4 regions of the Clostridium sp. SY8519 genome follow, and region 2 is predicted to be linked to each of the others. Evidence: riboswitches for the same ligand, from Rfam matches in the RefSeq annotation. Region 2 holds a riboswitch; each other region holds the start of a gene.

Region 1 (5,988 bases), 1.1 Mb from region 2:
CGTACAGGAGGCATTTGGCAAGGTTTGCCCGGGCGCCGAAAAACTGCATTTCCTTCCCCGTCTGTGTCGCGCTGACGCAGCAGCAGATGCTGTAATCGTCGCCCCATACCGGTTTCATCACGTCATCGTTTTCATACTGGATGGAGGATGTCCGTACGGAGATCGCTGCCGCGTACTTCTTGAAGTTTTTCGGCAGTGCGGAGCTGTAGAGAACGGTCAGGTTCGGCTCCGGTGAAGGTCCCATGTTTTCCAGGGTGTGAAGGAAACGGAAGTCATTTTTGGTAACCATCGGCCGGCCGTCCATGCCGACGCCCGCCACTTCCAGGGTTGCCCAGACCGGATCGCCGGAAAACAGCTCATTGTAGCTGGGAATCCGGGCAAATTTCACCATGCGGAACTTCATGGTCATCTGATCAATCAGTTCCTGCGCCTCTTTTTCTGTCAGGGTCCCTTCCTGCAGATCCCGCTCGATGTAAATATCCAGAAAAGTGGAAATCCGTCCGACGGACATCGCCGCGCCGTTCTGTGTCTTTACCGCCGCAAGGTAGCCGAAGTATACCCACTGCACCGCTTCTTTCGCATTCTTCGCCGGCGCGGAAATGTCATATCCGTAAGCGGCTGCCATTTCCTTCATGCCTTTCAGCGCACGGATCTGTTCGCTGATCTCTTCTCTCTGCCGGATAATGTCATCAGTCATTGTGCCATCTCCGCAGTTCGCGAAGTCTTCCTGCTTTTTCGCAATCAGAAAGTCAATGCCGTACAGAGCGACTCTTCGGTAGTCACCGACGATTCGTCCCCGTCCGTAGGTATCCGGAAGCCCGGTTATGATGTGCGAATGTCTCGCGGCACGCATCTCCGGAGTATACGCGTCAAATACTGCCTGGTTATGGGTTTTATGGTACTCTGTAAAAATTTTGTGGAACTTGTCGTTGACATGGTACCCGTAATTCTCAGCGGCTTCTTCCGCCATCTTGATTCCGCCATAGGGCATAAAGGCCCGTTTTAACGGCTTGTCCGTCTGAAGACCCACGATTTTCTCCAGATCTTTCATCGATGCGTCGATGTAGCCGGCTCCATAGGCAGTCAGGCCGGAAACCACTTCTGTTTCACAGTCCAGTACACCACCCTTTGCCCGTTCCTCTTTCTGCAGTTCCTGTACTTTGCCCCACAGAAGATCGGTTGCCTCTGTCGCGCCTTCCAGGAAGCTTTCATCGCCGTCATAGGGTGTGTAGTTCTTCTGGATGAACTCCCGTACATCGATATCATCGGTCCATTTATTTCCTTTAAATCCTCGCCATTCTGTTCTCATATCCTGCTCTCCTTTCTGCGCTGCGGCCGCTGTTGCGCGTTTCGCATTTTTCTGTCTGCCCTGCAGCTTCTGCAATGCGTTCTCTATTTTACGCAACGCTTACTCTTGCCGGCGCAAACTCACCCGCGCCGAGAATTTCTTCTGCCTGTTTCACCTGCTGCCCCGTCGGACTCTGCACGCCCTCCAGCGCATAGGGAATTCCAAGCTTTTTCCATTTATAGGCTCCCATGGAATGATAGGGAAGCACTTCCACTTTCTGAATATTGGAAAGCGTATCCAGGAACGCCCGTTCCTTCTGTAAATCTTCCGGATCATCGGTCCAGCCCGGCACAAGCACCTGACGGACCCAGATGGGTTTTTTTATCTTATCCAGATAGCGAAACATTTCCAGTATGTTTTCATTCGGCACACCGGTCAGTTTCATATGTTTCATCGGATCGATCTGCTTGATATCCACCAGAAGCAGATCCGTATACCGCATCAGCTCCTCAAACTTTGCAAACCACTCGCCCTCCGGCCGGAAAGGCTGGCCTGCCGTATCGATTACCGTGTGGATGCCCCGCTCCTTTGCCTTTTTCATCAGCTCAAGCAGAAAATCAATCTGCAGCAGCGGTTCTCCGCCGGAAACTGTAATGCCGCCTTCGCTGCCCCAGTATGGCTTGTACCGCAGTGCCTGTTCGATCAGCTCATCCGCGGTGCGCAGGTCATCCGACTGTCCGTCCCAGGTATCCGCGTTATGGCAGAACTTGCATCGCATCGCGCATCCCTTCAGGAAAATCACAAAGCGAATGCCCGGGCCGTCGACCGAACCAAATGTCTCAATTGAATGAATTCTTCCCTTGATCATGGCGCCCTCCTGTTTCCAGCAAAATAAAATAAAACCGTCTGCCACAATTTCTGTGACCGACGGTTTGTTCTGCTTCCATCTGTCATCTCCTTGTGACAAGCTGATAGTAGCAGACTCTTGCGCCAAGTTCTTTGATTGTAATCAAGTAACTGGATTCTTTCTCATTTTTCAAAAAATGTTTTGGGCTGCAGACTTCCAAAAAGGGCCGAGTCCGGCTAATTCAATTCCGTCATATGCCGCAGTTTCTCATGATTCATTACTTTCAGGCGCCCTCGCCCGGTCCGCTGAATCACGCCATCCTTTTCCAGCTGCGCAATATTCCGGCTCACTGTCTCCACCCGCAGATTCACCGAAGAAGCAATGTCGTCCAGTTTCAGATGGATCTCAGGCCCCAGACATCTCCGTTCCCGCCGAAGCAGAAAAGTGGCCACCCTCTGCTTCGGTTCCCGAATCGACAGAAGCATCACTTTCTCCTCCGCATCCATGATATCCTGTGCCAGAATCTCAATCAGGCTCAGAGAAATCTGCGGATGACGGGTAAGCACATTCATAATCGTCTCACGGGGGATCTCGCAGACTGCCACTTCGCTCATGCAGATCACGTCATAATTGTACCGGTGTTCTTTCAGGAAAATCCCGTGCCAGACACTCTGACCGTCATGCAGGACATCCAGGATATGTTCCTCCCCCATGGCGTCTGTTCTGGAAATTTTGACTTTTCCGCTTCGAATAATAATCACCGAGTTGATTTCATCCTCCTCCGCGGCGATATAACTTCCCGCCTGAAACGTGGAATGCACGGACTTACCCGCCAGTTCTTTCTGAAGCTCCAGCGGGAGTTCCCGAAACATGCGCACTTCAGAAATACAGATCTTCCCTTCTGCAAGAAATCTGCAGTTTTCTCTTCCGCATCCGATCTTCTGAATATGCTCTTTCTTTTCCTCAGTTTTCATCCTGTTTTCCCTTCTTTACCCGTTCCTCCAGGCTTTCCCGGAGCATCTGATCATCCACTGAAATATTTTCCGCAGCAAGCCGTTTGTTTCATGGCCATCTGCGCCACAAAAACGATTATCGGATAAAATGCGTCGGCTGCCACTCTTCCTGTTCCGGCAGGCCGTAAGCTTCTTTTCCCAGCGCAATACTCTTCATCAGGAATGTCATATTTCTGGCAAGCACCCGCATCGTCTGAAGACCTTCCAGGTCTTCCGCTGCTTCTCCCCGTTCTCTTCCATGGATGCTGTTCCAGTACTGGCTGGATGCCACCGGCATTCCGCAGATCGTAAAATATTTGTTCAGTTCGTCAAACGTCGCAGACAATCCGCCGCGTCTTGCGGCAACCACACTTGCCCCCACCTTCATGGTCTTGTCAAACCGGGTGCTGTAAAAAAGTCTGTCCAGACAGGCAATCAGCGTAGCATTTGCTGACGCATAATACACCGGGGATGCCACCACAAGGCCGTCGGCTTCTTCAAATTTCGGCGCGAGTTCATTCACAATATCATCAAATATACATTTGCCCTTGTCGGCGCATGTCCCACAGGCGATACATCCGCGGATATCCTTGTTTCCGATCCGGACAGCTTCTGTTTCTACGCCTTCCGCCTCAAAAATCTTTATCATTTCATTCAGCGCAATGGTTGTGTTTCCGTCTTTTCTCGGACTTCCGTTGAGAATCAGTACTTTCATGTTGTTTTCGCAGCTCCTCTCTTCAAGTGAATCTGATCCACTATTTTATTCTAGTTTCCCACAAATTATCATATTTTATCCGGACTGTCCACTGCAGCGTCACCCTATTGCTGCTTCCAGGCAACCTTCTTCCTCTTCCCTATATTGACATCTCTCCCCTAACCTCTATAATAACTGGTAGAAACAGGGGAGTCCCCAGGGACTGAGAGTGGAATAGAATTCCTGACCCATAACCTGATTTGGATCATGCCAACGTAGGGAAATAGTTTTTCGCATTCACTAAGCGCAGTCCATACAGGACCGCGCTTTTTTCTGCAGCGATCTGCGGAACCTGCATTTCACGGCGCATCGGCTGGTGCATATGTATGGTTATCCCTGCATCTGAAACAGAAGGAGAATTCTGAAATGATCAAAGACTGTCTGGAGAATGTAAAGAAAAAAGCACCGCTCATACACAACATTACCAACTATGTCACCGTCAATGATGTGGCAAATGTACTGCTTGCTGTCGGCGGAAGTCCCATCATGTCCGACGAACCGGAGGATGTGGAAGATATCACTGCCATCTGTGACGGATTAAACATCAATATCGGAACCCTTCAGAAACGTTCCATTGAGGCAATGTATCGCGCAGGCAGAAAGGCAAACGCTCTCGGCCACACACTTCTCCTCGACCCGGTAGGCGCAGGTGCTTCCAGACTGCGAACCAATACCGCGGTATCTCTGATGGAGGAACTCAAATTTGATGTCATCCGCGGGAATGTATCCGAGCTTAAGGCTCTGGCACTGGGCAGCACTACAACCAAGGGCGTGGACGCGGACGCCGCAGATGCCGTTACCGAAGAAAACCTTGAGCGCATGGCTGCATTTGCCAAAGACTACGCCAAAACCTGCGGATGTATTATTGCGATCACAGGCGCGATTGATCTGGTCGCTGACGCTTCTTCCTGCTATGTCATCCGGAACGGACGCAGGGAAATGAGCACCGTTACCGGCACCGGCTGCCAGCTTTCCGGTCTGATGACCGCATTCCTTGCCGCCAATCCGGACAGCAAGCTGGAAGCCGCGGCAGCCGCCACGATCCTGATGGGTCTGGCCGGCGAAATCGCTGTAAAAAACCTGACGGGAGCCGAAGGCAATGCATCTCTTCGCATACGCATCATTGACGCCGTCTGCAATATGACCGGAGAAACACTGGAACAAGGAGCAAACTATGAAATTCGATAAAAAATCCCTTCTCTTATACGCTGTTACCGACAGACACTGGCTGCAGGGCAGGACCTTATACGAAGCTGTCGAGCAGGCCTTAAAAGGCGGCGTATCTTTTCTGCAGGTACGCGAAAAAGATGATATGCGGCTTTCCCATGACGAATACTTAAAAGAAGCGCTGCAGCTGCGGGACTTGTGCCGTCGGTATCAGGTTCCCTTTGTAATTGATGATGATGTGGACCTCGCCCTTGAGACAGACGCCGACGGTGTCCATGTGGGGCAGAACGATATGGAGGCGGGAAATGTCCGGGAAAAACTTGGCCCCGACAAGATTTTAGGCGTATCCGCCCACACGGTAAAAGAAGCATTGCTGGCCCAGGAACGGGGCGCGGATTACCTGGGTGTAGGCGCGGTATTTCCCACCGATTCCAAAGATGACGCGGAACAGGTGGACCACGCTGTCTTATCGGAAATCTGCCGGGCTGTGGATATTCCCGTCATCGCAATCGGCGGTATCACCAGAGATAACATCCTGTCCCTTTCCGGAACCGGAATTGCCGGAATCGCTGTCATTTCAGCAATCTTTGCAAAAAAGGATATCCAGGCAGCCGCCCGGGATCTTCGCAGTCAGACGCTGAAGGCAGTCAATCGTGAAGTGAACCTGTGAGAGCAGCATGAACTGGCACAGAAAGTGATTCCGTTGGAGGCGCCTGCTGGACTGCGCCTCCCCTATCGTTCCTGTCGGATAGACACTGTCCTGTTTTATACAGATTTTCTTAACCAACCACAGATCACACTGAGGAATTATTATCTCCTTTGTATATTGAATAGCCTAATGGCATTAAATCTATTGATACACGGGTTCCTTCATTAATTTTTTTCAATTTTCCATAGTAATATGTGAAGTATACTGTTGGATTATCATATGAATGGTCTC
Region 2 (5,988 bases):
GTATAGTATCCCTTGGAATCCAGGGAATAGATCAGATAGTTTAAGATCTGCTGTTCTTCCGGGCTGTAGCTAAAGAACATGAGCTGGGAATTCAGGTATTCGGACAGGGCTTTTCCATCTTCGGAAATGTCGTGAAGATTTTCCTGGGAATATTCGGCAGAACTGTCGGACTGATAGTATACTTTGTTCTGATAATCGGTGGATTCCAGCCACTCCAGCTTGCGCTGCCGGTCGATTTCGGAATCTGTGCGGGACGGCTGATCCGGATCCGCCAGTTCCAGTACCGGATTCTCCATGGAAACCGCTTCGATATGGGCTTCAAGTTCGGCTGCGCTCATCTGCAGGATGTCCATATACTGGAGCATCTGCTGGGATATGGTCTGCTTCTGGGTCAGTTCAAGCTGCATTTTATGATTCATGTGGATGCTCCTTCTGCAGGAAATAAATGATACAGTAGTTATCTTAATATTATTTTACAATTGCAGAGGACGGACTGCAAGGTGAAATCTCTTCCTTTGGCTGACGGACAGCGGCCAGGGTAAGATACAACGCGAGGGAAAGGGGGATCCAGCACAGCCAGATGCTCCGGGCACCGAGGTGCAGGACCAGGTACGCGCCTGCCGTGGCAGAGGCATAGAAGCAGATCAGAGTGGAAAGAAAGAAGAGAAATTTTTCTTTCATCCGTGGATCCCCGGTCTGGCGGTAATCCTGGAAGGAGAAGACCGTCTGCTTCAGATTGTTGGAAGAAAAGATGGTGGAACAGCTGAAGCCCCTGGCGCCGGCGAAGCTGCCCCACTGAAAAGCAGTCAGCGCAAACACCGGAAACAACGCGGGAATCGGCGGAGCAGATGGGGGAATCAGCCCCGTAATCAGGATTCCCGCGTATTCCGCCAGAATACAAATCAGACGGCTGCGTCCGGGCAGCCGGCGTTCCAGCATGTGGGCCAGTCCGAGAAACAAGGCAAACAGTCCCAGAGCTGTAGCGCGCCAGAGTACTTCATACCAGGAATGGCCGATTACGATTCGGCTGAAGAGCTCCAGCAGGTTGCCGGTGGCGGCCTGACCGAAATTGTGATCCCGCAGCATGATGGCATAGACGCCGGTAAAACCGCCGACACAGCTCATGGTCATGTGCAGGATGGTGTCATTATTTCGCTGAATCAGATCCATGGATCTACTCCTTTCTGCATCCGTACAGAGATACCTTCCAAAACAGTAACTATACGCTTTCCGGCTGAAAAAAACAATTTTGTATACTGTTTCGGACAATTTCAGACACATTTCGGGAAAAATCAGAGAAATACCGAAAAAACAGCGGGCTGCCCATTGCGAAATGCTGCCGGTGCGCTTATAATAAATGTAACGTGTTGGAAATCTGACAGACCGGCGGAATTATCTGCCTGGGGTGGATTTTGCGGCACTGCAATCACATAACAGGGAGCTTGCAGAAGCAGGCTGAGAGGAGACTGATACTGTCTCGACCGATACCTGATGTGGATAATGCCAACGTAGGGAAATAATCTGCATTCTGCCAAAACTGGGGCAGGATGCGGAAAAGAGTTCAGAACGATTGAGCGGCATCCGAGAGGGTGCCGCTTTTTTCTATGGCAGAAAACTTTGCGGAAAGTTTTCTGCCATGGACAGGTCCGGACATTCGGCGGCAGGATCCGCCATCAGGAAAGCGGCAGATTGGGGGCACCACCTTCTGTCGCGATACAAAATAATGAAGACTCAGACAGGAGGCAAATGTATGAGGACAGCATTAACAATCGCTGGCAGCGACTGCAGCGGAGGCGCCGGAATTCAGGCAGATATCAAGACGATGATGGCCAATGGCGTGTATGCCATGAGCGCGGTCACAGCTCTGACAGCGCAGAATACCACCGGCGTATCTGTGATCAGATGCACGGATCCGGAGTGTCTGGAGGCACAGCTGGATCAGGTGTTTACGGACATCTTTCCGGACGCGGTTAAGATCGGCATGGTGGCGGATACGGAACTAATCCGCTCCATCGCGAAGAAGTTAAAAGAGTATCAGCCGCGTTATATCGTGCTGGATCCGGTTATGGTATCTACCAGCGGAGCAGAGCTGCTGAAAGAAGACGCGGCAGATGCGCTGACCCGGGAGCTTTTTCCGCTGGCGACAGTTCTTACGCCGAATCTTCCGGAAACAGAGGCTTTGACCGGACAGAAGATCACGAAAGAGGGAGAGATGTGTTCGGCAGCAGCCAGTCTTGTCCGCAGATATGGATGCGCGGTACTGTGCAAGGGCGGACACAGCAGCCGGGGGGCCAGTGACCTGCTGGTCCGGAACCCCGCAGATCCGGAATTTACCTGGTTTGCAGGCAGGCGGATTGAGAATCCGAACACCCATGGAACCGGTTGTACATTGTCCAGCGCGATTGCGGCGAATCTGGCCAAGGGATTTTCCCTGACAGCATCCGTGCAGCGGGCAAAAGAGTATGTATCAGAGGCACTGGCGGCCATGCTGGATCTTGGAAATGGAAGCGGCCCGCTGAACCATGGCTTTGCGGTGCATGGTTATTACGCGGAGGATCCGGATCAGACCGCAGCCGGCAGACAGGGAGCGGAAGAGACCGAAGGCTGTCACGAAACAGCTGCACAGAATTTCTGAAAGAGAGGGAGTTTATCATGAAAACATATACCACACAGATGGACGCGGCACGGAAAGGCATTATCACCCCGCAGATGGAGACAGTGGCACGGAAGGAATATATGGAGCCGGAGAAGCTTAGGGAACTGGTGGCAGAAGGCAAAGTGGCGATTCCCGCCAATATCCACCACACATCACTGGATCCGGAGGGTGTGGGCAGCATGCTGCGTACAAAAATCAATGTCAACCTGGGAATTTCCAGAGACTGCAAGGATTATGACGTGGAGATGAAAAAAGTGATGCATGCGGTGGATCTGGGAGCGGAAGCCATTATGGACCTGTCCAGCCATGGAAATACACAGCCGTTCCGTCAAAAGCTTACGGGAGAATGTCCGGCGATGATCGGTACGGTGCCGGTCTATGACAGCGTGATTCATTACCAGAGAGATCTGGCGGAGCTGACGGCGGAAGACTTTGTGGATGTGGTTCGTCTGCATGCGGAAGACGGCGTGGATTTTGTCACGCTTCACTGCGGAATCACCAGAAAAACCATCGATCAGATCCGAACCCACAAGCGGAAGATGAACCTGGTCAGCCGCGGCGGCAGTTTGGTTTTTGCCTGGATGTGCATGACCGGAGAGGAAAATCCGTTTTATGAACACTATGATGAGATCCTGGAGATCTGTGAACAGCACGATGTGACCATTTCTCTGGGCGATGCCTGCCGGCCGGGATGTCTGGCAGACGCTACGGATGTATGCCAGATTGAGGAACTGGTGCGCCTGGGCGAATTGACCAAACGGGCCTGGGCCCACAATGTGCAGGTCATGGTGGAAGGACCGGGACATGTGCCGCTGGATCAGATCGCCGCAAATATGAAGGTACAGCAGACCATCTGTATGGGCGCGCCGTTTTATGTACTGGGCCCCCTGGTGACGGATATCGCGCCGGGATATGACCATATCACGGCGGCAATCGGCGGCGCTCTGGCGGCAGCCAGCGGAGCGGCGTTTCTGTGTTATGTGACACCGGCGGAGCATCTGGCGCTGCCGAATGTAGAAGATGTAAAACAGGGGATCATCGCCTCGAAGATCGCGGCCCATGCGGCGGATATCGCCAAAGGGGTTCCTCACGCCAGGGACATCGATGACCGGATGGCGGACGCCCGGCGGGAACTGGACTGGGAGGCGCAGTTTGCCTGCGCGCTGGATCCGGAAACGGCCCGGAAGATCCGGGAAGACCGCCTGCCGGAAGATGACCATGCGGAAGCCTGCAGTATGTGCGGCAAATTCTGCGCGGTAAGAAGCATGAATAAGGCGCTTTCGGGAGAATATATCGACATTTTGTAAAAAATCCGGTTATACTGTTCTGGAAGCAGCCAGATGAACCTGTGACATGCGCGGAGCATGGCAAAGATACATTTGAAGAGGTGTTCGGGGGGGGAAAACGATGGCCCCGCGCATGCGTGCAGCAGCATTGGAAGAAAGAAGGAGCAGCGTGATGGAGATCGAACGGAAATGGATGGTAGCCGGCTGGCCGGAAGAAAAAGATACGGGGAGACCGGAACATACCTATCAGATGCGGCAGGGCTATATCTCGGTGCGTCCCACCGTGCGGATCCGCCGGGAGGCGGAAGAAGCCGGGGAAACCCATGATATTCTGTGCTTTAAGGGAAAGGGAAGGCTTGCCCGGGAAGAAATCGAGACGGAAATCGATGCGGATTTGTTTGAACGGCTGGCCGCCTTCATCGGCGCGCCCCTGATTACCAAAGAGCGCCGGGATTACCGCCTGCCGGACGGCCATATGCTGGAGGTCAGCTGTGTGGACGCCGGCAGTCCTTCGGAATTTTATTATGCCGAAGTAGAATACGAATCGGAAGAAGAAGCGCGGCGCTGGGAGCCGCAGACTGCCGGGCTGGAAGCCTATCTGATCGATGAGGTGACTGATCAGCCGGGACAGAGCATGGGGGCTTACTGGGAGCAGACCAGACAGACGGAATAGGGTCCGGCGGAAACAGACAGGAAAGGTTCCCAAAATGGCATGCCTCGGATGAGGCAGAATAGCGCCTGGCGGCAGCAGCCAGCGCCAGAGATACAGTGTCTGCAGGGAAAGACCCGGAAAACCTGCGGATCAGACGTCTCCGGCAGGAGAATCCTGCCGGGACGGCTGAAGCCGTCCGGCGGTGACTGCGGCAGTCAGGGGAATAATCAGCAGGCAGCCGATATTTGCCGCGAAAATCAGCAGGACTTCCTGGAGAAGCGAGCGGGAATTCAGCAGCTGGGGCAGGGTATATCCCTGTCGCAGAAAGATCATCCAGATAAAGAACGATTCACCGAATTCCGCGAAAAGCAGCGTATTGATGGTGGTGCCGAGAATGTCCCGTCCGACTCTGCTGCCGGAGCGGTATAATTCCCGGAAACCCAGAGAAGGATTGTTCGCGTGGACTTCATACAGGGCGGAGGAGACGGCCAGCGCCGTATCGGTCAGAGCACCCAGTACGCCCAGCAGAATCGAACAGATCAGCAGGGCATTGGCGCTGATGCCGATTTCGCTGTTTAAAAAGGAGATCTCCTCATCGTAGATATAGAGTTCCCCGAAACCGCCGAGACTGCCGGCATAAATGACCCAGGCGCTGAAACCGGTGACAGCGCATAAGACGATCAGAACCGAAAGGAAGGAAGCGGCGGTCTTCGGATTGGCGCCGTTTTGGGCGAACAGGGTCAGCAGAAGGAACAGAAGGACGCAGACAGCAGTCACCAGATAGGGATTTTTCCCATGGGCGATCAGGTAGAAGCAGAGCAGCATCAGCAGCATATTTCCAAGGATGGTGAACATGGAGGCCACACCCCGTTCGTCCCCGATGGCCACCAGCAGGACGAAGAGAACGACAGTCAGAATCAGAATCATCATTTGCGAAGGGCTCCTTTCTTCAGTAATACAGCAAAAAATCCGGAGATAGGAATCGCGGCGGCGATACCGATGGCACCGGTCAGGAAGCGAATGATCTCAAATTCCGCCCCGTATTTAAAAAGGGTGATCATGGAATAGCCGTTTGCCAGCTTCAGAATGCTGACCGGAAGTTCCCCGCAGATAAAGGTAAAGAACAGGACATTGATCATTGTGCCCATGATGTCATTGCTGATAGCCCGGATGGACTGCACAATATCCCGGAGCCGGAGATCAGAGGCCGTGGCGGTGATCTCGCTGACAGCGGCGTGGATGGTAATGGCCACATCCGTTACCGCGCCGAGAATCGCGAAGACCAGACTGGCCAGATAGTAGGATTCCAGCGGCTCGTTGCCGTTGGCGTAATCAATGAATTCATAGGCGGGAGGGGCTGTGAACCGAAGGATCAGCTCATAGAGCCCGACCAC
Region 3 (5,988 bases), 280 kb from region 2:
ATCTTACCGGTGTCCGTGTCATTCGGGCTTTCTGCAAGGAAAAAGAAGAGGTGCAGGAGTTTGATGCCAGGAATGAAGCCCTGACCAAGATGAATGAGTTTGTGGGAAAACTGTCGGCACTGATGAATCCTGCGACCTATGTGGTCATTAACGCCGCTACAATTTTTCTGATTCATGAGGGCGCGCTCCGGGTGAATCTGGGGGCGATCCATCAGGGGGACGTAGTGGCCCTGTACAATTATATGGCGCAGCTGATCATTGAGCTGGTGAAGCTGGCCACGATGATTATCACGATTAACAAGTCGCTGGCCTGCGGCGAACGGATTCAGAGCATTTTGGAAGTGGAGCCAGGCATGGAATATCCACGGCTGCAGACACAGGACCGGCAGCCCGTGCCGGCCGGCGCAGGAGCAGAAGGAAACGAAGATGCGGTGGCTTTCCATCATGTATCCTTCTCCTATGACGGTTCCGGGGAAGACGCAGTGTCAGATATCGATTTTTCTGTGAAAAAGGGCGAGACTGTGGGAATTATCGGCGGCACCGGAAGCGGAAAAACCACTATTGTAAACCTGATCCCGCGATTTTATGATGTGACACAGGGCAGTGTGGAAGTGGACGGAAGCAATGTCAGGGATTATCCGGAAGGGAAGCTGATCGAACGGATCGGCGTCGTGCCCCAGAAGGCAGAACTTTTTGAAGGCAGTATCCGTGAGAATCTCCAGTGGGGAAAGGCGGACGCTTCCGATGAAGAACTGTGGGCGGCTCTTGCCACGGCCCAGGCCACAGAAGTGGTAAAAGGAAAAGACGGACAGCTGGATGCCCTGCTGGAACAGAACGGCCGAAATCTGTCCGGCGGTCAGAAGCAGCGGCTGACCATTGCGCGGGCGCTGGTCAAACAGCCGGAAATCCTGATTATGGATGATTCCGCCAGTGCGCTGGATTTCGCGACAGATCTGAATCTGCGCAGAGCGGTGCGCGCGCTTGGACAGCGGATGACTGTGTTTATCGTGTCCCAGCGAACGGCCAGCGTACGGACCGCGGACCAGATCCTGGTGCTGGATGACGGCAGACTGGTGGGACGGGGCACCCATGAGGAACTGATGCGGGACTGCGGCGTATATCAGGAGATCTATTACTCCCAGTATCCGGAAGAACGAAAGGAGGCGCAGGCATGAGCAGAGGATTCCGACGTGGCGGCGCGCAGAAGCCGCAGAAAGAAAAACAGAATGCCATGGATACGTCTTCCAGCATGGCAGTGTTAAAGAAAGTGCTGGCAGTCATCGGCCGGTATAAGGCGCTGCTGGCAGCCAGCATTGTGATGGCGGCTGTCTCTGTCATCATTCAGCTGTATATTCCGAATCTGTACGGCGATGCCATTGACGGCATCGTGGCGAAACACCGGGTGGATTTCTCCTTGGTGGCCTGGTACGGGCTTCGCATTGCGGTGCTGATGGTGCTGGCCGCACTGGCGACCTGGATCATGAACATCATCAACAACCGTCTGACGTTTCGGACTGTCAGGGATATCAGAGCCCGGGCGATCCGCCAGATTCAGGATCTTCCTCTGTCTTATCTGGATTCTCACAGTTCCGGGGATATTGTGCAGCGTGTCATCGCGGACATCGATCAGCTGTCGGATGGCCTGCTGTTAGGATTTACGCAGCTGTTTTCCGGGATTGTCACGATCATTGCCACACTGGTCTTTATGTTCCAGAGAGATATCGGAATCACCGTGCTGGTGATTGTGATGACCCCCCTGAGCTTTTTTGTGGCCCGTTTTATTTCCACCCGTTCGTTCCGGATGTTCCAGAAACAGACGGCAGTCCGGGGCCGGCAGACGGCGCTGATCAACGAAATGGTCGGCAGCGAAAAAGTGGTGAAGGCTTTCGGCCATGAAGAAACAGCCTCGGAACAGTTCCGTAAAGTGAACCTGGAACTGCAGGAATACTCCCAGAAGGCGGTGTTTTTCAGCTCCCTGACCAATCCGGGCACCCGGGCGGTAAATAATGTGATTTATGCGCTGGTGGCACTGGTAGGCGCCTTTCGGATCCTGGGCGGCAATCTGACCGTAGGCGGTCTGACCGTGCTTTTGTCCTACGCGAACCAGTACATGAAGCCTTTTAATGATATCAGCTCAGTGATTACGGAGCTGCAGAACGCGCTGGCCTGCGCGGCCCGGGTATTCGCGCTGATCGAGGCGGAACCCATGAGCAAAGAGCCGGATCGGGAACTGCAGGTGGCTCAGGGCAGTGTTGCCATTGAACATGCGGCGTTTTCTTATGAGAAAACAAAACCGCTGATTCAGGACTTTAATTTCCGGGCAGAGCCTGGTATGACCGTGGCGATTGTGGGTCCGACCGGATGCGGGAAAACCACACTGATCAACCTGCTGATGCGTTTTTACGATGTGGATGAAGGGAAGATTTCTGTGGATGGACAGGATATTTACCAGGTGACCCGGCAGTCCCTGCGGCGCGGATACGGTATGGTTCTGCAGGAGACCTGGCTGAAACAGGGAACCGTGCGGGAGAATATCGCTTTCGGACGGCCGGAGGCATCCGAAGAGGAAATCATTCAGGCAGCCAAAGAGGCCCATAGCTGGGAATTTATCCGCAGGATGCCGGAAGGGCTGGACACGGTGATTGACGATGACAGTCTGAGCCAGGGACAAAAACAGCTGCTGTGTATCACCCGGATCATGCTGACGCTTCCGCCCATGTTGATTCTGGACGAGGCGACTTCCAGTATTGATACCCGGACGGAAATCCGGATCCAGGAGGCATTCAGCAAGATGATGAAAGGACGGACCAGCTTCATTGTGGCACACCGGCTTTCCACCATTCGCAGCGCGGACCGGATTCTTGTCATGAAAGAGGGAAAAATCATTGAACAGGGAACCCATGAGGAACTGATGGCAGCCAATGGTTTTTATACGTCACTGTATAATTCCCAGTTTGCCGGCACCGCTTCATGAATGGAAAAGAAATCAGAAATTACGGCTTGCAATGGCGAAAAAGCAGGGCTATAATAGAATTAACAAGTGAACAGCGGGGAGCTTGAGGATGACAGCATCCGGACAGGCTGAGAGGAAGGTACACCTTCGACCCATACACCTGATTTGGATAATGCCAACGTAGGAAAGTCTGGAAATAAGATGAGAATACAGGGAAGACGCCAGTCAGGCGCCTTCCTTTTTTTCGTGTTTTTCGCTGTTTGCACAGGAATGAAAGGAAAGGAGCAGGGACCCGAATGGTACAGATTAACGGAGTACAACTGGACACAGCCGGCAGGACACTGGCGGATTATCTGCGGGAAGCGGGCTATGATCCCCGCGTCATTGCTGTGGAATACAATGAAGCAATTCTGCCCAAAGACAGGTATGCCGCTGTGATTCTGCAGGATGGCGATGTGGTGGAGATCGTACAGTTCATGGGCGGCGGCTGACAGACCGTCTGCAGACCGTAAGACACAGGAAGGGCGGAAGTTCCGGACAGAGTTCCGTCTGGGCAGAAACAGAAAGAAGGAGCAAAATGGAGACACAGGACAAATTAGTCATTGGCGGAAAGGAATTTTCCTCCCGGTTTATTCTGGGATCGGGGAAATATTCCCTGAAACTGATCCGGGCAGCAGTGGAAGATGCCGGCGCGGAGATCGTGACACTGGCGGTACGCCGGGCAAATACAACGGAAAAAGAAAATATCCTGGATTATATTCCGGAAGGAGTGACGCTGCTTCCCAATACTTCAGGAGCCAGGAACGCGGAGGAAGCCGTGCGGATTGCCCGTCTGGCCCGGGAGCTGGGATGCGGTGATTTCGTCAAGATCGAAATCATGCGGGATTCCAAATACCTGCTGCCGGACAATCAGGAGACGATCCGGGCGACAGAGATCCTGGCCCGGGAGGGGTTCGTGGTACTGCCTTATATGTATCCGGATCTGAATGCGGCCAGGGATCTTGTTTCGGCCGGCGCGGCAGCCGTGATGCCTCTGGCTTCCCCCATCGGATCCAACAAAGGACTGGCCACCAGAGAGTTTATTCAGATTCTGATTGATGAAATCGACCTGCCCATCATTGTGGACGCGGGAATCGGCAGACCGTCCCAGGCCTGTGAGGCAATGGAAATGGGCGCGGCGGCGATTATGGCCAATACGGCACTGGCCACAGCCGGGGATCTTCCGCTGATGGCTTCGGCTTTTCGCAAAGCCATCGAAGCCGGCAGACAGGCATATTTATCCGGACTGGGACGCGTGCTGCTGCGGGGAGCGGCGTCTTCCGACCCGCTGACCGGATTCCTGCATGACTGAGGAGGTGTACAGAGCAATGGAAAATGAGTTTATCTTTGACTCGGACCAGATGACGGCAAAGAGCCTGGAAAAAAAGCACCGGCTGGAAACCGATCCCTCCTCCCGGACGGATCATATGAAGTACCAGCCGGGGATGGAACAGATTGACTCGGACGTCTGTGAAAAAGTCATGGAGCAGATGAACAGTTATGACTGCAGTCAGTATACGGCCCGTGATGTCCGGGCGGCACTGGATCATGAGATCTGCAGCATCGAAGACTTCAAAGCACTGCTGTCTCCTGCGGCGGAACCGTTCCTGGAAGAGATGGCGCAGCGGGCACGCAGGGAAACAAGCAGGCATTTCGGCAATACGGTGTATCTGTTCACCCCGCTGTATATTGCAAATTACTGCGAAAACTACTGCGTATATTGCGGATTTAACTGCTACAATCAGATCACCCGTGTGAAACTGACGCTGGAGCAGGTGGAGCATGAGATGAAGGTGATCGCGGACAGCGGCATGGAAGAGATCCTGATTCTGACCGGAGAAAGCAGGGCAAAGAGCGATGTGAAGTACATCGGGGAAGCCTGCCGGCTGGCACGGAAATATTTCCGCATGGTGGGACTGGAGGTCTATCCGGTTAATACAGAGGATTACCGGTATCTGCACGAATGCGGCGCGGACTATGTGACGGTGTTCCAGGAAACATATGACACGGACAAATATGAGACCCTCCATCTGCTGGGGCATAAGCGGGTGTGGCCCTACCGGTTTCATGCCCAGGAACGCGCGCTTATGGGCGGCATGCGGGGCGTAGGATTTTCCGCGTTGCTGGGTCTGTCAGATTTCCGCAAAGACGCCCTGGCCACTGGGATGCATGTGTATTATCTGCAGAGAAAATATCCCCAGGCGGAGATGTCCCTGTCCTGCCCGCGTCTGCGGCCGATTATCAATAACGAGAAGATCAATCCCCTGGATGTGGGGGAGCGGCAGCTGTGCCAGGTGCTGTGCGCGTACCGGATTTTTCTGCCTTATGTGGGCATCACCGTATCTTCCAGGGAAAGCGCCCAGTTCCGCAATGGTATCGTAAAAATCGCGGCCACAAAAATATCTGCCGGCGTGTCAACCGGAATCGGAGACCATGAGAGCAAGTATACCGGCAGACAGGCACAGGAAAAAGAAGGAGACGAGCAGTTTGAGATCTGCGACGGCAGAAGCCTGTCCGGGATGTACGAAGATATGTCCGATGAGGGGCTGCAGCCGGTGCTGAATGATTATCTGTATGTATAAAAACGGAGGCGGCTTTTGAAAATCATAGGAGTAACCAGCCGGAAGCTGAGCAGAGAACCGTTTTTGGAACGAATCCGGAAAATTGTCCGCGGACATCCGGATGCTCTGATCCTTCGGGAAAAAGACCTGTCCCCGGAACAGTACCGAAGACTGGCGGCAGAAGTACTGGAACTCTGCCGCCGGGAGCAGGTGACGGGTATTCTGCACAGTTATCCGGCGGCCGCCCGAAGTCTGCAGGCTGCCGCGTTGCATGTCCCGCTGCCCGCCCTTGTGCAGATGTCTGCCGAAGAACGGAAGAGCTTTAGAGTCCTGGGCGCATCCTGCCATTCGGTGGAAGAAGCGCGGCAGGCGGAAGCGCTGGGCTGTACCTATCTGACCGCGGGCCATATTTTCGCGACGGACTGCAAGAAAGGG
Region 4 (5,988 bases), 280 kb from region 2:
GCCAGGCCGAACTGGGTCCCGATGGTGCTTAAAATCGTGCCGATCAGCAGAGAGGCGAAAAGCCCCTGGGCCATGGCCCCTAACGCGTCAATTCCGTAGCGCTTTCCGGAAATAATAACATCTTTCTTTTTCAGAAACTGTCGGATCTTTTCCATTTCAACCTCGTTCTTTCCGCAGCTCTTCCCGCTGCTGTCTGCCCCCTTTTTTCAGGTTCTTCCCCAGGTGATATGTCCTGAATTATACTGGTTTTCCATGGAATAGACAAGGTTCTTTCCGCGCCGGAAACATACCGGAAAATGCGCAGACCCATCCGGATCTGCGCATTCACTGCCTGGTTTTCCTGTGTACTTTTCAAAAAATCAGAGCATCCTGTCCCTTAAAGCCGCAGGATCTCTATGATCTGCCGCTTATACTCCAGAAACTCTTCTGTCAGGTTAAAATCCACCCGTTCCTCCCGGGGCGGCGCGATCTTTATTTCATTCTCTATGACCCCCGGCTTTCCGGTCATCAGGTAGATCCGGTCCGACAGGAGGATGGCTTCGTCGATATCATGGGTGATAAACACGGTGGTCAGCTGAATCTGCTTCATTACATCCAGATACCATTTGTGGATCGCCCCCTTGGTAATCGTATCCAGGGCGGAAAACGGTTCGTCCAGCAGGGCCACATTGTCCGAAAACATATAGGTCCGAAGCAGCGCCGCCCGCTGCCGCATGCCGCCGGAAAGCTGATGCGGATATTTCTTCTGGGTTCCTTCCAGGCCGAAATCCGGAAAATAGGGCTGCACCCGGGCAATAGCTGTTTTTTTCTTTTCTCCCCGGATCAGCAGCGGCAGCGCCACATTCTCCTCGATGGTGTAATGGGGCAGCATCAGATCTTTCTGCAGCATATAGCTCAGGTGGCCGGTCTGCCCGGTCACCTCCTGCCCGTCTAAAAGGACCTGTCCCTCCTGGGGATGGTAGATCCCGGCGATACAGTTAAACAGCGTGGTTTTTCCGCTGCCGGACAGCCCCAGGAGGCTGACCAGCTCGCCTTTTTCCACATGGATACTGATCTGATCGATGATTTTTCCTTCTTCGAATGACATGGAGACATTCTTTGTCTCAAGCTTATGCATACAATTACTCCTGCTGCCCTTGCGCCTGTCTTTTTCACCTGCGCAGAGCCCTGTGTTCCCCGCTCCCCGCGGCAGTTATTCTGTTTTGCCGACAGAGTCCTGTTTTCCCGGCAGAGCCCTGTTTTCCCGGCAGAGCACTATTTTTCCGGCAGATACTCATTGGTGAATCCGGTGTTGTCCGGAATACTGCTGTCATAAAATTTGTTTTTGTTGACCCACTGATAGAACCGGTTCCAGCGCTTTGCGTCAAATTCTCCCCAGCGGGACGCGTCCGCCTGGTACTGATCCGCCAGATATTCCTGGCTGGCCTTTACCTGGTCCCCGTTCAGCTCCGGCACTGCCTTGCAGAGAATATCCGCTGCCTTGTCCGGATGTTTGATCGCATAGGTGTATCCCTTGGAAACCGCGGACAGGAACGCTTTCGCCTCGTCCGGATGGTCTTTCAGGAAACTGTCGTTGGCGATGATGACCGGTGAATAGTAGTCAAAGACCGGATTAATATCCCGGAACGCAAAGTAGTTAATATCAAAATTCTGCACTTTGGCGGAAATCCCTGCCCATGCGTAGTAAACCCAGAGGCAGTCGATGCTGCCGGATTTCAGCGCGGATACTTCATCGTCGATGGTTTCCGGAATCATCTTGATCTTGCTGTAGTCGCCGCCGTCTGCCTTTACCACATTCCGGATAATGGCTTTCTCAATGTCCCAGTCCCAGGTGGCGTAGCTGTGGCCCGCCATATCCTTCGGGGATTTGATCCCGGTGCTCTTCTTGGACATAATACCGGATGTGTTATGCTGAATCACGGCTGCCACCGCGGTAATCGGCACGCTTTTCTTTTTGCCTGCCATCAGGGAGGACATGGTGTCCTGGAAGGATACGCCGAAATCGGCTTTTCCGCTTCCTACCAGCGTCTCCGCCCCGTCATCCGGCGGCTGGACGATTTTTACTTTCAGTCCCGCGTCCTTGAAATAGCCCAGCTGATCCGCCACGTAGACACCGGTATGGTTGGTATTCGGCGTCCAATCCAGGACAAAGGTCACTTCTTTCAGATCCCCCGAGGAAGTGCCCTCCGCAGACGCGCTGTTTTCTGTTTTGCCCGCGCTTCCGGACGCGGAAGTGTCGCCAGTCTTGGAACTGCCGCATCCTGCCAGCAGCCCCACGGCCAGTCCTGCTGTCAGAAGCAGGCTGAAAATTTTCTTTTTCATTTCGTCTCATCCTTTCTTGTTTCATTCCATGGCATCATCTTTTTCTGCGCAATATTTACCGCCAGGATCAGCAGCAGACTGATCACGGTAATCAGCAGAATCACCGCAAACATCTTGTCATAGGCAAATGATTTTTTGACCCGGGTCATGTATACGCCAAGTCCCCGGAAGCCTCCCAGCCATTCCGCCAGGACAGCGCCTACGATGGCATATGCCACGGAAATCCTTAACCCTGAGAAAAACTGGGGCAGCGCCCCCGGTATCTTGATGTGCCGGAAAATCTGCCATTTTGTGGCTCCCATGGCCTGGAGCAGATGCACCGCGTCTTTGTCCGCGGAATGAAATCCGTCCAGCACCCCCACGGCAATGGGGAAAAATGAGATAATAATAACCAGCACAATCTTCGGCGTCATCTCATAACCGAACCAGAGCACCAGAAGCGGCGCAATGGCCACCGTGGGAATGGTCTCTGTAATCACGATCAGCGGATACAGCGCTTTGTAGGCGCCTTCCCAGCGATCCATAATACAGGCCGCCGCGAATCCTACCGCCACACCGATGACCAGCCCCAGCACTGCCTCGATCAGTGTAGTGGCCAGGTTCAGCATCAGCACAGAAAAATCTTTTACAAAGGCAGCGATCATCTGCACCGGGGAGGGCAGCATGAAATTCGGCACCACGCCGAAGTACGAGATGCACTCCCAGGCAATAAGAATCACGGCAATCGCCGCCAGCGGATACAGCTTATTCGTGATATTTTCCGATTTTTTTCTCAATGGAAAGTACCTCGCCTTCCGGCTTATAACTTACTTTGATATACGCTGCCACGGAAGGGGCCCCGGCCCGCACCGCGATATGCTGGCATTCCTTGACGATATCCATCAGGGCGTCATAAGGGCCCTCGATCGTAGTTTCAAACGGTCCTACATAATAGTTATAACCGGACCGGGCGATATAAGCGATTACTTCATCTACGATGCGGATCAGTTCCTCGTCGTCCGATGCCTCCGGCAGTGTCTGGATTGCTACACTGGCTTCCATTTTTTCTTCTCCTTTCACGCAAAAGGATCCCCCGCAGAACGAACCGGCCGCCTGTGCCGGACCATAGGTCGGCAGCAGAATCCGCTTCAGAAACTGTGGGGGATCTTTTTTATTTGCATCTGTTATGCTTCCCTACGCTGGAATTATCCAGATCAGGTAATGAGGGTATGCGGGCCTTCCCGCGCTCTCAGCTCTTGCTCCCCTAGCTCTGTTCCGAAAAGATTATAGGCTGTTTGCCGGGAAACTGTCAACGCAGTTTGCGCAGGTATATGAAAAAAGTCCGCTTACCGGCGCAGCACTTCCCTGCCGTACCGGTTCACTTCGTCCATGTAGATGAACCATTTCTCTTCATTCGTGGGAATGTAATAGGGCAGATACCGGCCTTTTCCCGCATAACGGTCCATCGCCGCACGGATCATCGCCCGGGCCTCCGCTTCCGATGTGGCATCCAGATCCAGCTTCTGGTTGTCGATGCCACCCATAAAGGTAATCCGGTCTCCATACTGTTCCAGCAGTGCGTCCAGATCATTGGATACCATCATCGGCTCAATGGCGTCCACGCCGATCTCGGCCAGATCCGGCACGATCTGCATGATATAGCCGCAGGAATGATGGATGTAAAGGCCGCCCAGCTCATGAATCCGACGGGCGTATTTCTCCTCATTCGGCCGGATAAACTCCCGCCACAGCTCCGGGTCAAAGAACATATTGTTATTGGTGCCCCAGTCATCATGCATGTGGATCACCTGGGGCTGCAGATACTGAAAGGCCAGGTCGATGCATTTTAATTTGTAGCTGCACATCGCGTCAAAAAAGGCATGGACCGCCTCCGGAGATTCATAGAAGGCGCACAGGGCGTTTTCCATCCCGATCATCTGATTCATCCGTTCAAACTGGCCGGACAGAAGCAGGCAGGAGACCACGTCTGTCTCCCGATTGACGCCCATGCCTGCGCTCATGCCCTGAAAAATCTGCTCCAGCGGCATAAAGTCCAGCGGCGGAAACTTCACCTTTTCCTGCCAGTCCTCAATGTCGTCAAACAGCATAAAGCCTTTGGCCACCATATTGCCGTTGACCAGTGGATTGGGACCCAGATTGGTCCACTGCACACCCCAGGCATCCGGCCCGGTTCCGTACGGGTCCGGCTGATTGTCTTTTCCGAAATACCGTTCTCCCGGGAATACCACATCCTTCATGACGGAATAAACTTCCGGAATAAAATCGATCGGTTCTCCCTTCAATGCGGCCAGCAATGCTTCTTTTGGTGTCTGCATAACCCCTGCCTCCTTGTCCTGCCTGTCATACTGCTTTGTTTCTGTCTCTATCCTAACAGTTTCCTGCGGCAGAAGGAATCAGTTTCTGTCTCCTGTGCTGTAACCAGAAGTTACATCCCATTCTGTCCCTGCGGAATCGGTTCCAGGTCAAATTCCTCCCGCAGGTCATCCACAATCCCGCTGAGGCCCTTCAGCCTGCTGTCCCGGTGATACAGCAGCGCCGTGTGATAGCGCAGTGCCCTGCCGGGATAGGGAAATCCGCGGACCTGCCCGTTTTCCACTCCGTAGAACATCATGGGAAACACCGCAAACCCCTCCGCCTGCCGCATCAGCACCATCAGGGTCTCAAAATTGCCGACTTCCCTGACTTCTCTGCAGGGGATATTTTCATAAAAATTCTCCGACAGCGGCACATTGTAATGATCCCGGTCCACCTTCAGTTTCAGAAACGTCTCCCGGCGCATATCTTCCAAGGTGATGGAATCCCGGATCGCCCAGGGATGAAGCAGGGACACAATCACCTCTACGTCATGCTCCCCAAAGGAAAGCCCCTCGTATCCGAACAGGTTATCCTGCTCATGCACATTCGTCAGCAGAATGTCCAGCCTGCCGCTCATCAGCTTTTTCCGCCCTTCCTCCAGTTCCAGCATCTCCAGGCTGATCTGATAGCAGGGATAGGACGCCATGAGGAAAGATACCAGCGGCGTAACCATCTCATCCCGCGGCAATGCGGAAAAGATGCCGATTCGGATCTGCTCTTTGCCGTCATGCGCCCGCTGTTTCAGCGTTTCCAGCACCTCGGTGTACTCCCGCTCCACCTTGCCAAGCTGTTCCCGGGCGTATACGCCCAGCCGGGTCAGCTCAATTCCCCGGGAGGAACGGGTAAACAGTTCGCCGCCGATTTCCTGCTCCAGCGCGGTAATCTGCTTCGTCAGCGCCTGGGGGGATACATAGATCTGCTGTGCCGCCCTGGAAAAGCTTTTTTCTTCTGCCGCCCGGAGAAAATAACGTATCTTCTGATTCATTCCGCACCTCCGACTCGCTCCGTCGTAATTTTCCTGTCATCCTGCCGGTATCTGACCGGCCACAGACTGGATTCGCTCAGTCATAGTCCACTTCCAGCAGACACAGCCCCCGGGCCGGTGCCGTGGGTCCCGCCTGGGCCCGTACGCCCGCCGCGAGAATCCGCAGCATGTCTTCTGCCTGCATCCGCCCGGCGCCCACTTCCAGCAGTGTTCCGGTCAGGATCCGCACCATATTCTGGAGAAATCCGGTTCCGTGGAAATACAGCCGTAGATACGGCCATTCCTCCCGGATTTCGATCCGGTCCACTTCCCGCACTGTGGATTTC

Evidence for each region. Region 2 has a riboswitch for thiamine pyrophosphate ahead of thiD (bifunctional hydroxymethylpyrimidine kinase/phosphomethylpyrimidine kinase). Riboswitches for the same ligand answer to the same signal wherever they lie in the genome.
Region 1: it holds a riboswitch for thiamine pyrophosphate, as region 2 does, so the genes downstream of both, thiM (hydroxyethylthiazole kinase) here and thiD (bifunctional hydroxymethylpyrimidine kinase/phosphomethylpyrimidine kinase) in region 2, are expected to answer to the same signal.
Region 3: it holds a riboswitch for thiamine pyrophosphate, as region 2 does, so the genes downstream of both, thiS (sulfur carrier protein ThiS) here and thiD (bifunctional hydroxymethylpyrimidine kinase/phosphomethylpyrimidine kinase) in region 2, are expected to answer to the same signal.
Region 4: it holds a riboswitch for thiamine pyrophosphate, as region 2 does, so the genes downstream of both, CXIVA_RS06185 (thiamine-binding protein) here and thiD (bifunctional hydroxymethylpyrimidine kinase/phosphomethylpyrimidine kinase) in region 2, are expected to answer to the same signal.

Annotation. Positions count from the first base shown of each region.
Region 1 is NC_015737.1:496,305-502,292, forward strand. Features, by position in the region: gene pflB (formate C-acetyltransferase) at 1-1,309, opposite strand, end outside; gene pflA (pyruvate formate-lyase-activating protein) at 1,398-2,156, opposite strand; gene CXIVA_RS02395 (Crp/Fnr family transcriptional regulator) at 2,372-3,109, opposite strand; gene CXIVA_RS02400 (flavodoxin family protein) at 3,225-3,842, opposite strand; TPP riboswitch at 4,018-4,121, shown strand; gene thiM (hydroxyethylthiazole kinase) at 4,248-5,069, shown strand; gene thiE (thiamine phosphate synthase) at 5,056-5,718, shown strand.
Region 2 is NC_015737.1:1,587,329-1,593,316, forward strand. Features, by position in the region: gene rpoN (RNA polymerase factor sigma-54) at 1-419, opposite strand, end outside; gene CXIVA_RS07495 (YoaK family protein) at 469-1,170, opposite strand; TPP riboswitch at 1,425-1,534, shown strand; gene thiD (bifunctional hydroxymethylpyrimidine kinase/phosphomethylpyrimidine kinase) at 1,751-2,635, shown strand; gene thiC (phosphomethylpyrimidine synthase ThiC) at 2,653-3,963, shown strand; gene CXIVA_RS07510 (hypothetical protein) at 4,115-4,615, shown strand; gene CXIVA_RS07515 (YibE/F family protein) at 4,745-5,524, opposite strand; gene CXIVA_RS07520 (YibE/F family protein) at 5,521-5,988, opposite strand, start outside.
Region 3 is NC_015737.1:1,868,782-1,874,769, forward strand. Features, by position in the region: gene CXIVA_RS08735 (ABC transporter ATP-binding protein) at 1-1,175, shown strand, start outside; gene CXIVA_RS08740 (ABC transporter ATP-binding protein) at 1,250-2,974, shown strand; TPP riboswitch at 3,039-3,157, shown strand; gene thiS (sulfur carrier protein ThiS) at 3,250-3,444, shown strand; gene CXIVA_RS08750 (thiazole synthase) at 3,531-4,304, shown strand; gene thiH (2-iminoacetate synthase ThiH) at 4,321-5,574, shown strand; gene CXIVA_RS08760 (thiamine phosphate synthase) at 5,590-5,988, shown strand, end outside.
Region 4 is NC_015737.1:1,303,020-1,309,007, reverse strand. Features, by position in the region: gene CXIVA_RS06210 (PTS sugar transporter subunit IIC) at 1-155, opposite strand, end outside; gene CXIVA_RS06200 (ABC transporter ATP-binding protein) at 377-1,117, opposite strand; gene CXIVA_RS06195 (ABC transporter substrate-binding protein) at 1,255-2,322, opposite strand; gene CXIVA_RS06190 (ABC transporter permease) at 2,319-3,098, opposite strand; gene CXIVA_RS06185 (thiamine-binding protein) at 3,067-3,363, opposite strand; TPP riboswitch at 3,476-3,577, opposite strand; gene CXIVA_RS06180 (uroporphyrinogen decarboxylase family protein) at 3,648-4,637, opposite strand; gene CXIVA_RS06175 (LysR family transcriptional regulator) at 4,748-5,662, opposite strand; gene truA (tRNA pseudouridine(38-40) synthase TruA) at 5,739-5,988, opposite strand, start outside.